Regions from separate parts of the Yersinia massiliensis genome, predicted to be linked through region 1. Evidence: predicted binding sites of a transcription regulator. Region 1 holds the regulator's gene; each other region holds the start of a gene.

Region 1 (3,290 bases):
TGAACAGCGCCAGTTTTCCCCATCTCATCAGCTTGGTATCCAGGCAGTATTAGGATTTGACTGCATTCTCAGCTAAAACGGCAGGAACAATCAACCGGTTCGGCAAGGTAAAAATAAATCGTGTGCCGAGCCCAATTTCACTCATGACATCTAAACGTGCATCGTGATGACTCAGCGCATGCTTCACAATGGCCAGTCCCAATCCACTCCCCCCTGTTTGCCGTGATCGAGCCTTATCTACCCGATAAAAACGCTCTGTCAGCCGTGGCACATGCTCCGGACCTATCCCCGGCCCATTATCGCTAACCTGGAATTGTGCGCCTTGCGGCGTTTGCTGCCAACACACCTCTATTTTGGTCCCTTCAGGTGTGTGATTCACCGCGTTATACACCAAGTTCGACACCGCACTGCGCAGTTGATCTTCGTTACCAAAGACTTTTAATTGATCGTTTACTCGGAAAGTAATTTCATGACGTCCGTTACTCAACGCCTGCACTTCTTGCTGCAATACTCTGAGCATCAACGGAATATCCACACGCTCATTCATATCCACATTCGGGGCCGCTTCAATACGTGATAACGTTAGCAGCTGTTTTACTAGCCCATCCATGCGCTTCGTCTGTTCCTGCATCGTCCCGAGAGCTTTATCCCGTAATGGCCCCGCTAACTCTTGGTCATGCATCATTTCCAAATAGCCCTGCAATACCGTCAGAGGTGTGCGCAACTCATGGCTGACGTTAGCAAAGAAATTACGCCTCGCCCCTTCTAACTGCCGCATTTGCGTTACATCGCGGGCGACCATCAAGAGTTGCCCTTCGGAATAAGGCATCACGCGGAACTCCACGTAGTAGCCATTATTTAATTGCAGGGTTAATGGGCGAGTAAATGTTTGTTGTTGCAGATATAGACTGAATTCGGGGTAACGCAATAAATTGAGAATATGCTGACCATTATCCTCGGGCCAGCGGAACCCCAATAATTGCTGGGCCAAACCGTTACACCAGAAGATATTGCCATCGACCGTCGTGATCACCACGGCATCGGGTAACGATTCGGCACCACTGCGAAAACGTTTAATGAGTAATGCCAATTCACGCCGCCGACGACGATTTCTCAGTTGCATCTGGTACAAGCCGTAAAACAACGGCTCCCAGCTCCAACGGCCAGCAGGCGGAGTCATACTGCGGTCTAACCACAGCCAATGAGATAACTTGAGTTGGTTATAGAAATTCCAGACCAGCGCCGCCAGTACTGACACCAGCAATAGCCAAGGAAGATAGCCGATAAAAGCACCCAGCAATAAAGCTGGCAAACAAAAAAGCGCCAGCTCTAAAGCCAGCCTTTTCCATGATAAGCGTTCTAACACAACGAATTCTCCGGCACTGAAAACTCAGTAGCGCGTTGAGAAACGGTATCCAGTTCCCCGGACAGTTTGTACCATGCGGTCATGACCATCAACTTCAAGCGCCTTGCGTAGCCGACGAATATGCACGTCAACCGTACGATCTTCTACATAAACGTTAGTGCCCCAGACATAATTAAGCAACTGTTCACGGCTGTAAACACGCTCAGGGTGGGTCATAAAGAAGTGTAACAGTTTGAACTCAGTAGGCCCCATATCGAGCGCTTGCTCATTGGCCATGACGCGATGCGATGAAGGATCAAGACTCAAACCTTGCATTTCAATGACTTCTTCAACTGCCATGGGGGATATTCGGCGCATAACAGCTTTGATACGTGCCACCAGCTCTTTTGGCGAGAAAGGCTTAGTAATGTAATCATCAGCCCCGACTTCTAAACCACGTACCCTATCTTCTTCTTCACCACGGGCAGTGAGCATCATCACCGGAATGTCTCTGGTGAGTGCTTCACGTTTCATATGCTTGATAAACTGAATACCCGAACCGCCAGGTAACATCCAGTCCAACAACACTAAATCAGGGAAAGGCTCCGACAGACGAGTGACTGCGCTGTCATAATCTTCGGCTTCTAACGGTTGGTAACCATTCTGCTCCAACACAAAGCACACCATCTCACGGATTGGCGCTTCATCTTCCACCACCAGTATGCGTCTTGCCATCATCAACCCTGCCAGTAAGTTAGTGGTCACTATTTGATTTCGGGAGCCATTATGCGTCAGTTTTGTGACATTTTTATGAAAAACATCACGCTTCTGCAAGCAATAAGCATAGTGATAAATTTCATCGTAATTGCAAAATGCAGCAGCCAACTTTGCGAGACGTCTCGGAGATTTGTCGTATGGTACGGTTTTAGCCGCGACAACGCGCTGCCAGCGTTTATAATCAGCGCCATTCTCTGTGACTGATAACCTGCCGTGCGGGAGATTTATGCGCATTATCCATACCTCTGATTGGCATTTAGGCCAGCATTTCTTCACCAAAAGCCGAGCTGCTGAACATCAGGCGTTCCTGCACTGGCTCATTAAGCAGATCGAAGAAAATCAGGTAGATGCGCTGATTGTTGCGGGTGATATTTTCGATACTGGCTCACCACCAAGCTATGCACGAGAGCTCTATAACCGTTTTGTGGTGGATATCCAAGTCACTGGCTGTCAGTTGGTTGTGCTCGGGGGCAATCATGATTCAGTATCGACCCTCAATGAGTCTCGGGGTTTACTTTCCTATCTCAATACAACAGTGATCTCTTCTGCTAATAGCAACCTCGAACAGCAAGTTATTACATTGAAAAACCGCCAGCAAGAGCCTGCCGCCCTACTGTGTGCTGTCCCCTTCTTACGCCCGCGTGACTTAGTCACCAGCCAAGCAGGCGAATCTAGTGGGCAAAAACAGCTGGCCTTGCAAGAAGCCATTGCAGGCCACTATTTGGCGTTATATCAGCAAGCCGTTGAGCTGCGTAGCAAATTGAACCTAGCGATACCGATTATTGCCACTGGGCATCTCACCACTGTGGGAGTGACAACCTCGGACTCTGTTCGTGAAATCTATATTGGTACACTGGATGCCTTTCCTGCGCAGGCGTTTCCACCGGCAGATTACATTGCATTAGGCCATATTCATCGTGCTCAACAGGTCGCAAAAACCGAGTATATTCGCTATAGCGGATCCCCCATCGCGCTAAGTTTTGATGAGCTGGGTAAAGAGAAGAGTGTCTATCTGGTTGAATTTACCCAACAAACATTGACATCAGTCACCCCACTCATCATCCCGCAGTTTCAACCCATGCGGCTTATCAAAGGGGATTTGCAGCAAATAGAACAGCAATTAACTCAATTTGCTGACCATCAAGGCTTACCCGTATGGCTTGATATC
Region 2 (3,290 bases), 2.1 Mb from region 1:
ACTGAGTGATAACCACGTGATTTATCCGTGTCATCGATAGCGATACCGACAATATCAACCGCTTTAGGATCTTTGATATAAACAGAAGCGAACGATGAGGGAGACATACTTAATACCAAATCAATTTTGCCGCCCAATAAACCTTGAATGACACCAGAATAATCAGATGCATTGTGCAAATTTGTTTTTACATTGAGTTCTTTTTCCAAGAACTCTTTGACGCACATATTATCACCAATTTGCTGCGTGGCGTTTTGCCCACCAAGTATACCCAGGTTAATTTCCTTTGGTGCATCCGCTGCGGTCGCATTAAAGATCATCATGCTGGCCAAAAGTGAGGTAAGACAAAGTACTTTTTTCATTAAAATAACCTATTCTGATAAAGGGATAAGTAGGGATTAATGCAAAAGATCAGTTGATTCATCGCTATATATATCTTGAATAATGGCGTCATTCAGTTGCGATGGTGGCCCGTCAAAAACAATTCGTCCATGTGCAATACCAATAACTCGTGTACAGTAATCTTTCACTAATTCAACAGAATGCAAATTCACAACGACAGCAATATCGTTTTCACTTATTTTCTGTAATGTATTCATGATGCGCGTTGTATTTTTTGGGTCCAAAGAGGCAACCGGTTCATCGGCCAATAATATGCTAGGGTTCTGCATCATGGCGCGACAAATAGCCACTCGCTGCATTTGTCCACCAGAGAGATTTTCTGCCCGCTGTAAAGCATGAGGCAACATATTAAGCCATTGTAATAACTCAATCGCCCTAGCTCTATCTTGCTCGGCGAATATTTTGAAAAATGATTTTAGTGTTGAGGTATAACTGAGGCGGCCTAATAAAACGTTGGTCATAACATCAAGGCGAGGAACTAAACAAAAGTCTTGAAAAATCATGCCGCATTTAGCACGCCATTGACGCATCTGTTTTGCCGTTAATGCCGCAATATTCTGCGTATCACCATTGTCATGGTAATTAATAATTTCGCCTGCGCTACTGGGAATAGTACCGTTTAATACATGCAGTAATGTGGATTTACCGGCACCTGAACGGCCAATAATGGCGACGAATTCCCCTGCATGGAGTTCAAAATTAATATCATCTAAAACGCGATGCTGCGATTTGTAGGTTTTAACTAATCCCTTAACGGCAAGTACCTTCTTACGCGCTTCTGGCACCATAGCCTGATAATCAGCCACAATGAATTTACGTAATGCCTGGCCCATATCATGTCTCTCAGATTGCCTGTCGTCATGAGCCATTAACGGATATTTTTATTGCATATTGATGATAGTTTTATGAGAGAAAGGTGACAAAAAATAGCCACCTTTCTTATTAGTTCAAGAGAATATTAATACTCAGACGCCATATTATTGGCGATTAAGTCGCGCTAGCTTCTTAGTTTTCGGTAGACAAACAGGACGACCAACGAACCAATAACAGCAACAACGAAGCTACCAATATTGAACCCGTCTACTCTGCCCATACCAAAGAAGGTACTAATATATCCCCCAACCAGCGCACCGACTACACCTAGGATGATGGTCATAATAAAACCGCCACCATCCTCTCCGGGCATGATCCATTTAGCCAAGATACCAGCAATAAGGCCAAAAATAATCCAAGATAGTATGCCCATAAACGCCTCCATTAAATTAATTTTCGCTGATAGTTGATTTAGCTATGTGGCCAGCCATCTACTGATCAACCATCATCATCAATATTAAGTTAAGACCCAAAAAACAAAATTCGCAAATCAGACCAGCTGTTCTCAGCACGAATCAAATAACAGGTTGGCGCGGTATGAAAATCTGGTTAACGCCCTGCGCCTGTAATTTTTTCAGTAAATCCGTACCACCATTTGGCATACTTTGCGCAAACTCACTTTCACTGGTAAAGATAGGGCTGGCCCAATAGATATTGACTGGGTCACCTTGCTGGAGAGGCAATGTAAGGCTATCAGCGTCAGCATAGAGTGCTGACGAAAGAATATAGCCTTCGTAGCCTTGAGGGGCGACCGATGATGCTAATGTATGCCCTTCCCCAAACCACGTTAATTTGTTCCAAGGGACATGAGCAAACCCAGCTAAAGCACTGGCCATTTGAATCGCATTGTCTTCCGTCATATATTGCCCATCGATCGCAATAGCCATTTCCAAGCGGCGGTATTTAGTCGCATCATCATTAAAGAGAATTTCGACCCAGGGTTGCGGACGAATACTGACCCCTAAGGTCAAGAAGTAATATATGCCGTCTTTCTCATGCTGCGAAATAGCCATCGGCGGCCACGTACCTTGGTCGATAGCATAATATTTTAATGACGGGCCAAAGTGCTGTTCGTAGCTTTGAATATATTCAGTCTGTAATGCTGGCCACGGATTCCCTTCTTCTTGTTGCCAAGTTCGCCAAAATTGGCGCGTATTTTGTGCATTAGCATATTGAGTGTTGGTTGAAGCGGAGCCAAGTGGCATCGTTAACGGATTATCTTTAATACAACTGGCAGAATAACAAATGGAGTGATCAATATATAAACTCCAACCGGGAATAATCGCTAACAATTGCCCTTGATACCACAAAGCAGCACCATCATCACTTTCGGACCAGACGACCGTAATATATTGGGCATCCAATTGTGCCTCACCAGCAACATTACGGCAGAATTCGGCTGCCAATCGGGGAGCTAGCCCTTGTTCAAGAGCGGCATTATCTGCCGATAGTGGTGCTGCAACTAAATTCCGTACCCAGCAGGCACGAACAGGAAAACGCTCCTCAAATGCCTCCTGCGGATAAATATAAAAATAAACGACCCGCTGGTCTTGCTGCACCACAGCGACTAATGTTTGGTTTTCATTACTGACTTCAGCCAGTACTTCAGATTCTTTCATATCGCCTCAACAGTATCGGCAAAGGATTTCAGGCAAAACATCTTGCATGCCTGCCGTAACATCAGTCTATTAGCGTTATGCTGATATTCTTAAGCTAATAACTTGGTATTGGCCATGTAAACATATGGGTGATATCAACATGACATACTAAACATTAAAGGACAGTGTAAAACACCCTAGTCCTATAAATCATCAGCAAAAGTCTCAAAAAACGGCGGCTTAAGATGAATAATTTATAACGATAACTTATCGCATTAATTCAATATGTTCCTATCAGATTCAGTGAAAATGATAGACCGCTATTGAGAGATTTATCGCCAATCGGTGATAGTTTATAAGCAAGATTCACGCTAAAATAGCGCTAATATTTTCGTAGCACCGAAGGTTCATATGGCA
Region 3 (3,290 bases), 1.2 Mb from region 1:
AGAGTTGCCGTAGCTTATCGCCATCACTGCCCCATCTTTGGTGGTTAATGCTTGCGTTAAGCCAGGTGCTTTTGCATCTGCTTCGATAATTTGGCTTGAATGCGCATGGTCTGCCGTGACAATAACTAATGTATTTCCATCTGCACGAGCAAATTCTAACGCTTTTTGTACTGCCTCATCTAAATCAACGGTTTCACCAAACTGACCGCATGGGTTAGCAGCGTGATCTTGCTTATCAATTGACGCCCCTTCCACTTGCAAGAAGAAACCTTTCTCATTGGTTTTCAGTAGGTCAATTGCTTTTTCAGTCATGGCAGCCAATGTCGGAATATCTTTGGTTCGCTCGGCATTATTTTCACAAACGACCGGAGGTTTATCCAAATTACCATGGTAGGAAGCCTTCGGCCCTTGCCAACGCACTGGCATATTACCTGGGCTGAATAATCCCAATAGAGGTTTTTGTTGATCTGCCTGCTTGATGGCATTCAAGTCATCGAGGTTCTCGACAATGATATAGCCTCGCGCTAAGGCTTGATCTCGCAAAGATTTGTCTTTCCATTCACCCGCTTTGGCAACTTGGCTGAATGATTTCGCACCACCGCCTAATGTGACATCAGCACGTCCGTCGATCATTTGCTCAGTGATGGACCCACGCCCACCATTTTCCAGCGCATTGGTGCCGCATTTCTCGCTGGTTTCCTCTGGGCCATAGCATTTTCGCCCAGTGACATGCGCAAACTGAGCCGCGGGGGTGGCATCTTGTAATTCAGCCGTTGAAACGTTGCCGGTCGCTTTACCCGCCTTTTTTGCCAGTTCCAGCAAGGTAACGTGATCTTTACCGAACACATCGACACCCAGTGCACCATTATAGGTTTTCACGCCGGATGACCATGCAGTCGCTGATGCCGCTGAGTCAGTCACATAATCTGGTTTTTGCGTTTTCTTATCGAGTGAGTAATGCGTGTATTGCCCAGTCAGCGGCAGAGCATCAATCCCTTTAAAAAAGCCGCCCGCCCCCATAGCATAGTTACGGGCCGAGGTAATTTCTGAATCTCCCATGCCATCGCCAATCAGCAAGATGACATTTTTGACTGTTTTATTGGATAGCGAATCACGCAACGCTTGAGTCTGATCACCCGTTAAACGACGTGCGCCCCCAAATTGAGTGACATCACCTTGCGCACTGCGATCATATAAACCCGTTGCAGCAGCAACGGTATTCGGCGTGAACAACGCGCTGCTTAACATCAGTGTGGACAACGCGATAGCGGATAACTGAGTACGGCCAGTAAAGAGGGATACGCGATTCTGCATTAGAATAATTCCTTGTTGTAAAACAGTAATACAGTTTGTATTAATTGGTTACAACGGATACTAGAACAAGCGAATGACGCTTTTATGACACAAATGCTCTCAAGAAACTTATGCTCTTAAGAAACTCATGCTTTTAGGCCAATCACGCGTTTATGGCTATTCTATTTTCAGAACTATCCTGTTTTCAGAACTATCACGCTTCTATGATAAACACGTTATTAATTTCCTTTTATCACTTTGGTTCATCGCCTAGCAGATCTGTCCATTTTATCGCGATGTTAAATCAGGCCGCCATTAGCACGCAAAACTTGCCCATTGATCCACCCCCCATCTTCACTGACCAGAAAAGCAACGGCCGCCGCGATGTCTTCAGGCGTTCCTAATCTTTCCAATGGTGCCATTTTTGCCATTGTTTCAATCAATTCTGCTGATTTTCCATTTAGGAAAAGGTCTGTTGCCGTGGGCCCTGGTGCAACGGCATTCACCGTAATTTGACGGCCACGTAATTCTTTTGCCAAAATTGCCGTCATGGTTTCAACGGCAGCTTTGGTTGCTGCATAAACACCGTATTTTTCCAATTTCAAACCGACAACACTGGTAGAAAAGTTCACAATTCTGCCTCCTGATTTGAGGCGTTTAGCTGCTTCACGCATTCCGTTAAAACTGCCTTTGAGATTAATCGCTATTTGGCGATCAAAATGCTCATCATCGCTATCGGCAATGGCACTAAGAGAGAGTATTCCAGCGTTATTGACCAATACATCAACACCGCCAAAGGCGGCTTCTGCCGTGGAGAATAATTGTGCAACAGCAGTGGCATTGCTGATATCGGCTTTAGCGCTCAATGCCTTGCCGCCAGTTTGTTGAATCTTGCGTACTAAAGCTTCAGCTTCACTCTCGCTATGGGAGTAATTGATCAGTACGGTATATCCGTCCCGTGCCAAGCGTTCGGCAATGGCCGCACCAATTCCACGAGATGCGCCTGTGACAATGGCAACCTGCTGCGTTGTACTCACCATAATATTCTCCTGATATAAGTCTTTATCGTAGACGTAGATTTGATGGCTGAAAGCCATCCTTGTTACCGTTAAGTGATGTTGTGTGGCGACCAAATCAAGAATGCCATCTTTACTGTTTCGGATAATCCCCTATTATTCGTTAACTCTATCCGAATAAAGCGAACAATATCGTGGACAGAATAGATGCCATGCGAGTTTTTATCAGAGTCGTGGAACAGCGTAGTTTTACCCAAACTGCACAAGAACTAAACTTGCCGCGTTCTACCGTCACAGATGCCATAAAGCAGCTAGAAAAACGCTTAAATGTCCGTCTATTACAGCGAACAACGCGCCATGTTAGCGCCACATTGGATGGTGAGGCCTACTACCAACGCTGCCTACGAATTATTGCCGACATTGAAGATGCCGAAATGGCATTTGATCATGCTAAGCCTCGAGGGCTACTACGAATTGATGTGCATGGCACGTTAGCCCGCCACTTTGTTTTACCGCAATTACCTGACTTTATCGCCCAATATCCAGATATTGAGCTATTTATTAGCGAAGGCGATCGGTTGGTTGATTTGATTCGCGAAGGCATAGATGGCGTGTTACGGGTAGGCAATTTGCAAGACAGCGATATGGTTGCTCGCCGCGTCGCACTGTTACCGCAAGTCACCTGTGCTTCGCCGCAATATTTACTACGGCATGGAACACCAAATCACCCCGACCAATTGTATGGGCATCAGATGGTTGGCTTCCGGTCAAGTGCAACAGGCGGGTTGATGCCACTTGAGTTTAGCTCTCGCACTAAATCAAATAACCACGCAAAAGCCACAAAAGCGCCACCGTCATCAGGGGCACCGCCGTCGGCCAAGATTCTAGAGGTCAAATTGCCCACAGTGCTATCGGTTACGGGGGCGGAAAGCTTTGTGAGCTCAGCACGACTGGGATTGGGAATCATTCAGGTGCCACGCT

What was found. Region 1 encodes PhoB, which activates phosphate uptake and scavenging genes when phosphate is short. Its sites were predicted from a motif close to CTGTCATAAAACTGNCNNAT; they were not measured.
Region 2: a site for PhoB is predicted at 1,295-1,314, ahead of phnC (phosphonate ABC transporter ATP-binding protein). Genes of this name have one in related genera too.
Region 3: a site for PhoB is predicted at 1,386-1,405, ahead of phoA (alkaline phosphatase). Genes of this name have one in related genera too.

What each region holds. Positions count from the first base shown of each region.
Region 1 covers NZ_CP028487.1:3,662,387-3,665,676, forward strand. Annotated here, with positions in the region: gene DA391_RS17130 (PstS family phosphate ABC transporter substrate-binding protein) at 1-43, opposite strand, end outside; gene phoR (phosphate regulon sensor histidine kinase PhoR) at 50-1,366, opposite strand; gene phoB (phosphate response regulator transcription factor PhoB) at 1,391-2,080, opposite strand; gene sbcD (exonuclease subunit SbcD) at 2,349-3,290, shown strand, end outside.
Region 2 covers NZ_CP028487.1:1,608,914-1,612,203, reverse strand. Annotated here, with positions in the region: gene phnD (phosphonate ABC transporter substrate-binding protein) at 1-362, opposite strand, end outside; gene phnC (phosphonate ABC transporter ATP-binding protein) at 399-1,235, opposite strand; gene DA391_RS07375 (GlsB/YeaQ/YmgE family stress response membrane protein) at 1,400-1,648, opposite strand; gene DA391_RS07370 (suppressor of fused domain protein) at 1,791-2,894, opposite strand; gene yajD (HNH nuclease YajD) at 3,285-3,290, shown strand, end outside.
Region 3 covers NZ_CP028487.1:2,441,615-2,444,904, forward strand. Annotated here, with positions in the region: gene phoA (alkaline phosphatase) at 1-1,314, opposite strand, end outside; gene DA391_RS11410 (SDR family oxidoreductase) at 1,593-2,333, opposite strand; gene DA391_RS11415 (LysR family transcriptional regulator) at 2,504-3,290, shown strand, end outside.